Regions from separate parts of the Sphingomonas sp. GW822-FHT03G08 genome, predicted to be linked through region 2. Evidence: riboswitches for the same ligand, from Rfam matches in the RefSeq annotation. Region 2 holds a riboswitch; the other holds the start of a gene.
What was found. A riboswitch is a leader RNA that binds a small molecule or an ion and turns the genes downstream of it on or off. The one in region 2 is predicted to bind cobalamin.

Region 1 (5,775 bases), 1.4 Mb from region 2:
TGGTCCACAGCTCGATCTGGGCGAGGACCTGGTTGGTGAAGGACGACGACATCACGAACGACGGGTGGCCGGTCGCGTTGCCGAGGTTCACCAGACGGCCCTTCGACAGCACGATGATCTTCTTGCCATCCGGGAACTCGACTTCGTCGACCTGCGGCTTGATCTCGGTCCACTTGAAGTTCGCCAGGCCGGCGATCTCGATCTCGCTGTCGAAGTGGCCGATGTTCGAGACGATCGCCATGTTCTTCATCGCGCGCATGTGGTCGACGGTGAGCACGGCTTCGTTGCCGGTGGCGGTGACGAAGATGTCGGCGCGGGTGGCGGCCTCTTCCATCGTCACGACTTCATAGCCCTCCATCGCCGCCTGCAGCGCGCAGATCGGGTCGATCTCGGTGACCAGAACGCGGGCACCGCCGTTGCGGAGCGACGCGGCCGAACCCTTGCCGACGTCACCGAAGCCGGCGACGCAGGCGACCTTGCCGGCGAGCATCACGTCGGTGGCGCGACGGATCGCGTCGACCAGCGATTCCTTGCAGCCATAGAGGTTGTCGAACTTCGACTTGGTGACGCTGTCGTTGACGTTGATCGCCGGGAACGGGAGCTTGCCCTTCTTCGACAGCTCGTACAGGCGGTGCACGCCGGTGGTGGTCTCTTCCGAGACGCCCTTGATCGTGGCGACGGTCTTGGTGAGGTAGCCCGGACGCTCGGCAAGGAAGCGCTTCAGCGTGGCGACGAAGATCTCTTCCTCTTCGTTCGACGGGGTGAACAGTTCCTCACCCGCCTCGACGCGCGCGCCCCACAGCGCGAACATGGTGGCGTCGCCACCGTCGTCGAGGATCATGTTGCAGGTCTGGTCCTGGCCCCAGTCGAAGATGCGGATGACGTAATCCCAATATTCTTCGAGCGTCTCGCCCTTGACGGCGAAGACGGGGATGCCGGCCTCGGCGATGGCGGCCGCGGCATGGTCCTGGGTCGAGTAGATGTTGCAGGTCGCCCAGCGCAGCTCGGCGCCGAGTTCCTTGAGGGTCTCGATCAGCACGGCGGTCTGAATCGTCATGTGCAGCGAACCGGTGATGCGCGCGCCCTTGAGAGGCTTCGAAGCACCGAACTCGGCGCGGAGCGCCATCAGGCCCGGCATTTCGGTCTCGGCGATCTCGATTTCCTTGCGGCCAAAGGCGGCAAGCGAAAGGTCCTTGATGACATAGTCCTTGTCGAGCACGGTAGCCACGAGCTGTCTCCAGATGTGAATCGGTTACGCGCCGGGAATCACCGGCGGCGGATGCGGGCGCCCTACAGGCTTCGCCCTGGCCGCGCAATCCCGATATAAAGATATCTTTATATGTCACGGCGAGCCGGTCTTTGTGCGAGGCACAGCGCCATGATAGCCTCGCCCCATGCACTGGCTGTTTCTTCCGCTCGTGACGCTCGCGACACCCGCCGAACCGGCTCAGCAGCGCTACCCCCTCCCCTGCTTCTACGCCCCGCGCGGCGGCGAGCTCGACACCTTCCCGGACTGCGCGGCGCAGGACGCCGACGGCACGATCCGGCTGGCGCCGGCGCATCGGATGAAGCTCGACCATGACCGGGATGGACTGGCTACCGTCCATGTCGGCAAGAGCTTCCATTATGTCGCCCGCGACGGCCGCAGCGCGCCGGTGATGGCGATGGACAATGGCGCCGATCCCTTCGTCGACGGGCGTGCACGTTCCGAATGGAACGGCAAGATCGGCTATATCGACCGCGCGCTGCACCTGGTGATCGCGCGGCGATACGACGGGGCGATGCCGTTCGAGAAGGGTGTCGCCGAAGTTTGCATCGGATGCACGCTGACCGGGGACGGCGAGCATCACTGGTACACCGGCGGGCGGTGGCTGCGGGTGGACCGGCTTGGGCGGGAACTGGCTGGGAAGCGGTGATTTCCGCTTCCAATCCTCCGTCACCCTGAACTTGTTTCAGGGTCCAACGCGCCTCGAGCGGTATCGCTGGGGTAGAGGTGGATGCTGAAACAAGTTCAGCATGACGGAATAGAGGCTCTCCCGAAACCATCATATAAAGAATTCTTTATATCACCCTTGACGAACCACCCCGGCAGGCGGATGCTTAAGCGGTCGAGGTTCTTCCGCCGGGCCAAATCCGCGCGGAAGCTAAGACGGGAAGCCGGTGCGATTCCGGCGCTGCCCCCGCAACTGTAAGCGGCGAGCGGCGGTCCAGCATGTCACTGGGGGCAACCCTGGGAAGACGGATCGTCCGCGCTGACCCGTGAGCCAGGAGACCTGCCTTTGACGCGATAACGTCCACCGGCGGGGTGCCCGGTCTGGCCGCCTGCTTGCCGCGGCCGGGCTATTCGTTCGCGGTGCGTGTGCGTGTCCATGCCGGTCTCCCCCGCCCTTCATCGGGGTATGAAGACCATGACCGTCACTGTTGCCACGCTCGGCTTTCCGCGGATCGGTCCGCGACGCGAGCTGAAATTCGCTCTGGAGAAGTTCTGGAGCGGCAAGTCCACCGAAGCCGAACTGCTAGATTCCGCCGCGGGGCTGCGCGCCGCCGCCTGGGCCCGCCAGGCCGCGATCGGAGTCGACTGGCTGCCGTCGAACGACTTCTCCTTCTACGACCATGTGCTCGACACCAGTCTGATGCTGGGCGCGATCCCGGAGCGCTACGGCGTCGCCGCCGGCACCGCCGACCTCGGCACCTATTTCGCGATGGCGCGCGGCACGACCGGGGAGACTGGCGGCTGCGCGCATGGCCATGGCCACACCGCGCAGGAAATGACCAAATGGTTCGACACCAATTATCATTACATGGTGCCCGAGCTGGTCGCCGGGCAGAAGCTCGCCCTCTCCTCCGCCAAAATCGTCGACGAATATCGCGAGGCCAGGGCGCTCGGCTACGAGACGCGGCCGGTGCTACTCGGGCCGGTCACCTGGCTGAGCCTGGCCAAGGGCCGCGATATCGATCCCTTCGATTTCCTCGACGAAGTGCTGGGTCTCTATTCGGCGGTGCTGACCCAGCTGCAGCATGCCGGGGCCGAATGGGTGCAGATCGACGAGCCGATCCTCGTCACCGACCTGAGCGAGCGCCAGCGCGCCGCGATCACCCGCGCCTATGCCAAGCTTCCGCGCCTCGGCCTCAAGATCATGCTCGCCACCTATTTCGGGGCGCTGGAGGACAACCTCACGCTGGCGGTCAACCTGCCGGTGGCCGGGCTGCACCTCGATCTCGTCCGCGCGCCGGACCAGCTCGACAAGATACTGGTCGCTGCGCCCAAGGGACTGCTGCTGTCGCTCGGCGTGATCGACGGACGCAACATCTGGCGGGCCGACCTGGAGAGGCTGCTCGACCGGATCGAGCCGATCGCAGCGACGCGCGACCTGGTGATCGCGCCGTCCTGCTCGCTGCTCCATGTGCCGGTGGACCTGGCGCTGGAGCCGAAGCTCGACGACGAAGTGAAGCAGTGGCTCGCCTTTGCCGTGCAGAAGATCGACGAGCTGGCGACGCTCAAGGACGCGCTCAATGGCGGGCGCGAATGGGTGGCCGCGAAGCTCACCGCATCGGGTGCGGCGGCTGCGGCGCGCAAGGTCTCGCCGCGCATCCACGATCCGAAGGTCGCGGCGCGGATGGCGGCGGTTAGCGCGGCGATGCGCGAGCGGACCTCGCCCTATGCCGAGCGCACCGTGGTGCAGGCGGAGGTCCTCGACCTGCCGCCCTTCCCGACCACCACGATCGGCTCCTTCCCGCAGACCGCCGAAGTGCGCCACGCCCGGGCCGAGCATAATCGCGGCAATCTCGACAGCGCCGCATACGAACAGTTCCTGCGCGAGGAGACCGAGCGGACGATCCGCTGGCAGGAGGAAGCCGGGCTCGACATGCTGGTCCACGGCGAGTTCGAGCGGAACGATATGGTCCAGTATTTCGGCGAGCAGCTCGCCGGCTTCGCCTTCACGGTAAATGGCTGGGTCCAGTCCTATGGCTCGCGCTGCGTGCGGCCGCCGATCCTCTATGGCGATGTCTCGCGGCCTGAGCCGATGACGGTGGAGTGGTGGCGCTATGCGCAGTCGCTCACCGACAAGCCGATGAAGGGCATGCTCACCGGCCCGGTGACGATCCTCAACTGGAGCTTCGTGCGCGACGACCAGCCGCGTTCGGCATCGTGCCAGCAGATCGCGCTGGCGATCCGCGACGAAGTGCTCGACCTGGAAGCGGCTGGCTGCAAGGCGATCCAGATCGACGAAGCGGCGCTGCGCGAGGGCATGCCGCTGCGCCGGCGCGACTGGGATGCCTATCTCGACTGGGCGGTCGATGCCTTCCGCCTGACCGCGGCGGGCGTGGCTGACGCGACGCAGATCCACACCCACATGTGCTATTCGGAGTTCAACGACATCCTGCCGGCGATCGGCGCGATGGATACCGATGTGATCTCGATCGAGACCGCGCGCTCGCAGATGGAGCTGCTCGAGGGCTTCGCCGCCTATCGCTACCCGAGCGCGATCGGGCCGGGCGTGTACGACATCCACGCGCCGCGCGTGCCGACACAGGACGAGATGGTCGAACTGATGAAGCTCGCCCAGGCGCACCTCGCGCCCGAGCAATTGTGGGTGAACCCCGATTGCGGGCTCAAGACCCGCAAATGGGAGGAAGTGAAGCCGGCGATCGACGCGATGGTCGCCGCGGCACGGGCGCTGCGCGTCCGCGTGGCCGAGCCGGCCTGACAATTGGTACCGCCCGGCTGTGGTACGGTCGGGCGGTAACTCCGCCGGAAATGGTGGTACCCCAATTTTTGGGCGGTGACGAAAGCCGCGGGACCGGGCAAATCGTGGCTCGCGTCACAATCCACATTGCGAGTTCACCCATGCTCAGGTTCCTTGCGTCTGCGTTGCTCCTTTCGCTCGCCCCCAGCCTGCCTGCCCTTGCGCAGGACAGCGCCGGCATCATCCGCGATGTCGGCGACCCCGGCGGCGACGCGCGGGCCTGGGCAGCGATGATGCGCAACTATCCCGAGCAGGTGAAGGTCAACTGCTGGAAGCTCGGCTGCATGGTCATCATCAACGAGACCGCGAATTACGACGTGGTCGGCTTCTATGTCGATTCCGCCAGCCCGGGCCGCTCGCCGCGCTGGAGCGACAACCAGATGGGCAATGCGCTGGAGCCGCTGAAGGCGACGCTGCGCTTCAAGAATGGCGGGCCGAAGACCTGCGCGCTGCCGGTACGCTTCGTGCTGCGCCAGCGCGACACGCACGAGAAGATGGACGTCAACACCACCGGCAGCTTCTGCTCGACCCCGCACCAGGACACGGTGGTGCGGATCAAGGTGCTGGAAGGCAAGGTCTATGTCCGCGGCGACGACGAGACGCCGGCGGACCCGACGCACTAGGGCGTCAGGCGGTCCCCGCGCTGTTCGAGAGCAGGCGGGGATCGATGCCGGCGCCGGCAAAGGCGACTGCCCAGCGGTCCTCGGCGTCGATGTCATAGATCAGGTCGGGCGTGCCGGCGGTGTTGAACCAGCCATGGCGCGCCATCTCGCTGTCGAGCTGCCCCTCGCTCCAGCCGGCATAGCCGAGCGCGACCAGATATTTGGCGGGGCCGGTGCCCTCGGCGATCGCCCGCAGCACGTCGATCGTGCCCGACAGCGCCCAGCGGCCGTCGACATCGATCGTGTCCTGTCCGCCCCAGTCGGGCGAATGGAGGACGAAGCCGCGACGCGGCTCGACCGGGCCGCCGAAATGCACCGGCGTGTCGGGCGCGTCGCCCGGCTCGATCTCGAACTGCTTGAGCAGG
Region 2 (5,775 bases):
TCGCCGCACTCGCCGCCGGCGCGCGCCACCTTAAGTTCTTCCCTGCCGCCGGGCGCGAAGGTGACATCGCCGCGCTGCGCACGGTGCTGCCTAAGCATGTGGTGGTGCTGGCGGTCGGCGGCGTCGGCCCGGCCAATATCCCGACATTGCGGGAGGCCGGCTGCAGCGGCTTCGGCATCGGATCGGATCTCTACAAGCCGGGCCGCTCCGCCGAGGAGGTCGGCGGCCGCGCCCGTGCGCTGGTCCGCGCCATCCGGCACGCCCCGCGCGCGCTGCTGCTCGCCAACCCGCAGGCGATCATCGGCGAGTCCCCGGTAGTGCAGGGCGATACCGTCACCTGGACCGATCCGGTGCGCCGCCGAATCTATCGCTTAACCGAAGGCCAGGCGACCGAACAACCGACCGACCAACCCGTCTTCGGCCTCGCCCCGCTGCCCGAGGACCGCATCGCCGGCACGCTCGAGAGCGCCTTCTGCACCCTCGCCGGTACTACCGGACCCGTTGCGGAGATCGGCGCCGGATGCCGCTTCAACGACCTGGCCGTCGATCCCAAAGGCGGCCTGTGGGGCGGGACGATGCACAAGGCGATCCTGGCGGGCCGCGGCGCAATCTTCCACGCGCCAAGCCCCGAAGCCGCGCCGCGCCGCGTGGCGGAAGGCCTGGGCGTTCCCAATGGCATGGCCTTCTCCGAAGACGGCAAGACGCTGTTCGTCATCGACACGCTCTCGCGCACCTTGATCGCCTATCCTGCCGATATCGAAGCCGGGATGCTCGGTGAGCCGGTGATCGTCAGCGACTTCATGAACGTGCCCGGCAAGCCCGACGGCATGACCCGCGCGGCCAATGGCCGTTTCTTCGTCGCGATGTGGGGCGGCGGCTGTATCGCCGAGCTGGCGCCCGACGGCGCCATGCTGCGCAGCATCCCGGTGCCGGCACCCAATCTCAGCAGCGCCGCGCTGGCTGGCGACACGCTCTACGCAACAAGCTCGCGCATGCGGCTTTCGCCTGCCCAGCTCGAGGCTTTCCCCGCCAGCGGCGGGCTTTTCGCGATTGACCTGACGGGCGGCTGATCCGCCCGACACACCCGGTCCAAGGAGACGCGTACCGAGTAACCAAAACTAAAATCAGGAGAGAATGCCATGCGCTTGCGCTTGATTGCCAGCACAGCGTTGCTGTGCCCGCTTGCCCTTTTGACGCCCGCCACCGCCCAGGCCCAGGTGGTCGTGGACACGGTACCGGCCGAGACCGATTCCTCCAATGCCGCCGCCTGGTGGCGGCCGATGGTGGTGAAGGGCAACACCACCTATGTCGCGTTCAACGCGCCGGGCGATACCGCCGGCACGCACAAGATCAAGATCGGTGTGAAGACCGGCACCGGCGCCTGGACGATCGACTATCTCAAGGACGAGAACGGCAATGTCTGGAGCCATGCCGACGATGTCGGGCATGACCAGCCGACGATCGCGGTGGACGGAGACGGCTATATCCATGTCTGGACCGATCATCATGTCGACGACTGGCGCTATTTCCGCTCGAGCGCACCCAATGATCCCACCGGAATGCTGCGCCGCATCAGCGACATGCCGGGCACTGTCGGCGCAACCTATCCAATCGCCGAGGATGCGCCCAATGGCGACATCTTCCTGATCATCCGCAACCATTACAACAATGCCGGCCAGGGCGAGCTCTATCGCTGGGACAATGCCGCGAACAGCTGGTCGAAGATCGGCATCTTCGCGCGCGAGAACACCAACTACGTCTATCCCGACGACCTGAAGATCGACGATGCGGGCAACGTCCATATCGCCTTCGAATGGGCCTATGGCACGCCGCGCTCGCTGCGCCACTACGGCTCCTACCTGAAGTACGATGTCGCCGCCGGCGTATTCCGCACCGCGAACGGCGTCGCGCTCAGTGCCCCGGCCACGCGCACCACCGCCAATGTCCTGTTCCAGGGGCTGGGCACCGGCGAGGTGTGGAACAACTCGAACGACGGCGTCGGCATCCAGGCGGCAGGACTCACCGTCGATCAATATGCCCGGCCGAGCATCGCCTATCGCTATCGCACCGCCGGCGGCACCAACGCGTACAACTTCGACGTCTACCGCGTGCGCTGGAACGGCGCCTGGGTCGATCGGGTGAAGATCTACACGGCGAACAACGACGTGCCCGCCGCCGTGGAGACCACGCACAACGGCACCCGGGCGCGGGTCTATTTCACCGTGCTGGGCAGTGGCCTGATGGCGGCGGAAAGCCCGACCTGGGCAGTACACCAGGTCGCGCCGGCCCAGAGCGCGGTGACCCGCATCTCGGGCATCCTCAAGTCGACGACCGAGGACGTGATCTACGCCGCGGCACCGACCGAGATCGACGCCAATCGCGGGCGGCTCCACGTCATCAGCATCGGCAACACCCTGCCCTGACCGAACGAACGCTCCGGCGGCGGGTCCCGCCGCCGGAGCGCTTCCGCATGGAGATCGCCCTTGATCCGCAAACACTTGCTCTGGCTGCTGCCGCTGGCGGGCATAGCCGGCCTGATGCTGTTCCTCGCACGCACCGCCGATGCGCCGGCAAAGAGCGGCACCGTGATCGTTTCGCCGACGCCCGACGCCGCGCCGAGCCCGGCGCCCATCCTCACTCCGCTGCCCGTCGCCACCGAGACGCCGAAGCCGAAGACGGTCCTCATTCCCGAGGCTCCAGCGAAGACGGCGGACGGCACGATCGTCACCCGCTGCACCGATCCGGAGTGCTGAGCGGCTTGGCGCGGCGTTCCATTTGCCCTATGCGCCGCGCCGTGGAGGGCACACGCCCTCCACGACAAGATCGCGCCGGTGCCCCGAAAGGGGCTTAAACGGGAATGCGGTGCGGACGGGCCTTCCGTCCAATTCCGCGGCTGTCCCTGCAACTGTAAGCGGCGAGCGCGATGCACTGGCTCCCCAATCGAGGGAGCAGCCACTGGACCATCGGTCCGGGAAGGCCGTGCATCACGCCCTGACCCGCGAGCCAGGAGACCTGCCGGCGCAACGGTCGCTCTTGCTTTGGTCCAGGGGATGGCCAGGGCACGGTATCTCTCCGTCTGAGCGACGAACCAAGCGGCAGGGGCCGCTTCGGTACGTGCGCGACGGCGAACAAGCGCCCGCCTCGCGTCTCGCACCGGCCGTTCGCGGCAGGCCCCCGCCCTCGTTGCACGGGCGCCGGGGGGACTACCCATGTTGAAGACCAGTTTCGTCTCGCTGCTCGCGATCGCCGCCGCCACGCCGGCCTTCGCCCAAGACGCGGTCCCGGCCAGCGACCCGCAGGATACGATTGTCGTCACCGCCTCGCGCTCGGGCGAAGGCACCGAACTCAAGGACCTGCCCGCCTCCGCCACGGTGATCACCGCGCAGCAGCTCGACCAGCGCCAGACCCGCATCGTCTCCGACGTGCTGCGCGACGTGCCCGGCGTCTCGGTCAGCCGGATCGGCGCGATCGGCGGCCAGACCCAGATCCGCATCCGCGGCTCGGAGAGCAACCACGTCCTCGTCCTGATCGACGGGATCGAGGCGGCCGATCCCTATTATGGCGAATATGACCTGGGCACGCTGATCGCCGATCCGGCGGCGCGCGTCGAAGTGCTGCGCGGCCAGCAGAGCTCGCTCTACGGATCGGACGCGATCGGCGGCGTAATCAACTACATCACGCTCTCGGGTCGCGAGGCGCCGGGCTACAGCGCGCGCATCGAAGGCGGCTCGTTCGGCACGATCAGCACCGCGGCCCGCGCCGCCGGCGCCTCGGGCGACTTCGACTATGCCGTGTCGGGCAGCTGGTACCACACCAAGGGCTATCCCACCGCGCGCGGCGGCAGCCGCGACATCGGCTCGGACAATGTCGGCGCGACCACCAAGCTGAACTGGACCCCGGCAGAGAATTTCAAGCTGAGCGGCGTGCTGCGCTACAGCTATACCGATGCCGAGACCAACGATGCCGATGCCAATCCGGCGAGCCCGAGCTTCGGCTACACGATCGACAGCCCCGGCACCTATTTCACCAACGAAGCGCTTTACGGCCTGCTCAGCGCCGAGCTGACCGCGCTCGACGGGCGCTGGACCAACACGCTCTCCGGCCAGTTCTCGGACACCACGCGCAAGGGCTACAACGCCTTCGGCTTCAACTATGGCGACAAGGGCCAGCGCTACAAGGGATCCTTCGTGTCGAGCTTCCGCTTCGGCACCGACGCGATCAGCCACCGGCTGACCGGTGCGGTCGATTGGGAGCGCGAGCAGTTCCAGAACATCGCGCCGTCCACCGGCTCGCCCTATGACGCGTTCCGCGGCCGCCGCGACACCGACAATCTGGGCCTGGTCGGCCAGTATGAGCTGACCGCGGGCGGCTTCACCGGCGGTGCCTCGATACGCTACGACGACAATAACCGCTTCGCCGACACCACCACCTGGCGCGTTCAGGCCGGCTATCGCCTGCCGACCGACACGCGCGTCCACGCCGCTTACGGCACCGGCGTGAAGAACCCCGGCTATTACGAGCTCTACGGCTATTCGAGCGGCACCTATATCGGCAATCCGGACCTGAAGCCGGAGAAGTCCGAGGGCTGGGAAGTCGGCGTCGACCAGAGCTTCTGGGACGGCAAGGCCGTGATCGGCGCGACCTGGTTCGATTCTAAGCTGACCGACGAGATCTACACCAGCTATCCGGCGCCCAACTACACCGCGACGCCGGCCAACCGCGCCACCGATTCCAAGCAGCACGGCGTGGAAGTCACCGCCAGCCTGCGCCCGATCCGGCAAGTGCAGATCGAGGCGGTCTATACGCATCTTGATGCTACCGAGGACGGTGTCACCGAAGTCCGCCGCCCCGGCGACATTGCCAGCTTCAACGCCACGCTCTTCAGCAAGGACGAGCGCTTCTCGACCACGCTGACCGTGCGCTACAATGGCCGGATCGACGACGTCGCCTATACCGACCCGAGCTATGTGCCGGTGCGCGTGTCGCTCAAGCCCTTCACGCTGGTCAATCTCAACGCGCAGTACAAGCTGACCGATCGCTTTTCGGTATTCGGCCGCGTCGAGAACCTGTTCGACGTGAACTATGAGGAAGTGTTCAGCTTCGCGACCCCGGGTGCTGCCGTCTATGGCGGCGTCCGCGTGGCGTTCTGAAGCATCAGGGGGAAGCGGCCGTGAAGCAGCGCACCGACGAAGAGCATAATGCCAAGATGAAGAAGCTTCAGGTCGCCCAGGCCAAGAAGCTTGCCACCAAGACGGTCGAGAAGGGCCTGATCATCGTCCATACCGGGCCGGGCAAGGGCAAGACCTCCGCCGCGCTCGGCATGGCCGTGCGTGCGATCGGGCACGGCATGAAGGTTGGCATGGTGCAGTTCGTGAAGGGCGCGATGGCCACCGGCGAGAAGGCGGTGTTCGACCGCTTCCCCGACCTGATCGAATTCAAGCCGATGGGCGAGGGCTTCACCTGGGACACGCAGGACCGCAGCCGCGACATCGCGGTGGCGCGCGAGGCGTGGGAAGAAGTGAAGCGGATGATCGCCGATCCCGAATACGCGATGGTGATCGCCGACGAGCTCAACATCGTGCTGCGCTACGATTATCTGCCGACCGAGGAAGTGCTCGAGGCGCTCGCCGCGAAGCCTGCAATGAAGCATGTCATCATCACCGGTCGCAACGCCCCCCAGGCGCTGATCGACGCCGCCGATCTCGTCACCGAGATGGCGCAGGTGAAGCACCCCTTCCGTGAACAGAACGTCAAGGCACAGGCGGGGATCGAGTT

Region 1: it holds a riboswitch for cobalamin, as region 2 does, so the genes downstream of both, metE (5-methyltetrahydropteroyltriglutamate--homocysteine S-methyltransferase) here and AC1RJ5_RS11310 (TonB-dependent receptor plug domain-containing protein) in region 2, are expected to answer to the same signal.

The regions. Positions count from the first base shown of each region.
Region 1 covers NZ_JBXAMZ010000001.1:1,012,634-1,018,408, forward strand. The annotation lists gene ahcY (adenosylhomocysteinase) at 1-1,228, opposite strand, end outside; gene AC1RJ5_RS04385 (WG repeat-containing protein) at 1,395-1,916, shown strand; cobalamin riboswitch at 2,095-2,295, shown strand; gene metE (5-methyltetrahydropteroyltriglutamate--homocysteine S-methyltransferase) at 2,409-4,709, shown strand; gene AC1RJ5_RS04395 (hypothetical protein) at 4,850-5,371, shown strand; gene AC1RJ5_RS04400 (YqgE/AlgH family protein) at 5,376-5,775, opposite strand, start outside.
Region 2 covers NZ_JBXAMZ010000001.1:2,449,734-2,455,508, forward strand. The annotation lists gene AC1RJ5_RS11295 (2-dehydro-3-deoxy-6-phosphogalactonate aldolase) at 1-1,070, shown strand, start outside; gene AC1RJ5_RS11300 (BNR-4 repeat-containing protein) at 1,140-2,423, shown strand; gene AC1RJ5_RS11305 (hypothetical protein) at 2,484-2,753, shown strand; cobalamin riboswitch at 2,813-3,034, shown strand; gene AC1RJ5_RS11310 (TonB-dependent receptor plug domain-containing protein) at 3,210-5,150, shown strand; gene cobO (cob(I)yrinic acid a,c-diamide adenosyltransferase) at 5,171-5,775, shown strand, end outside.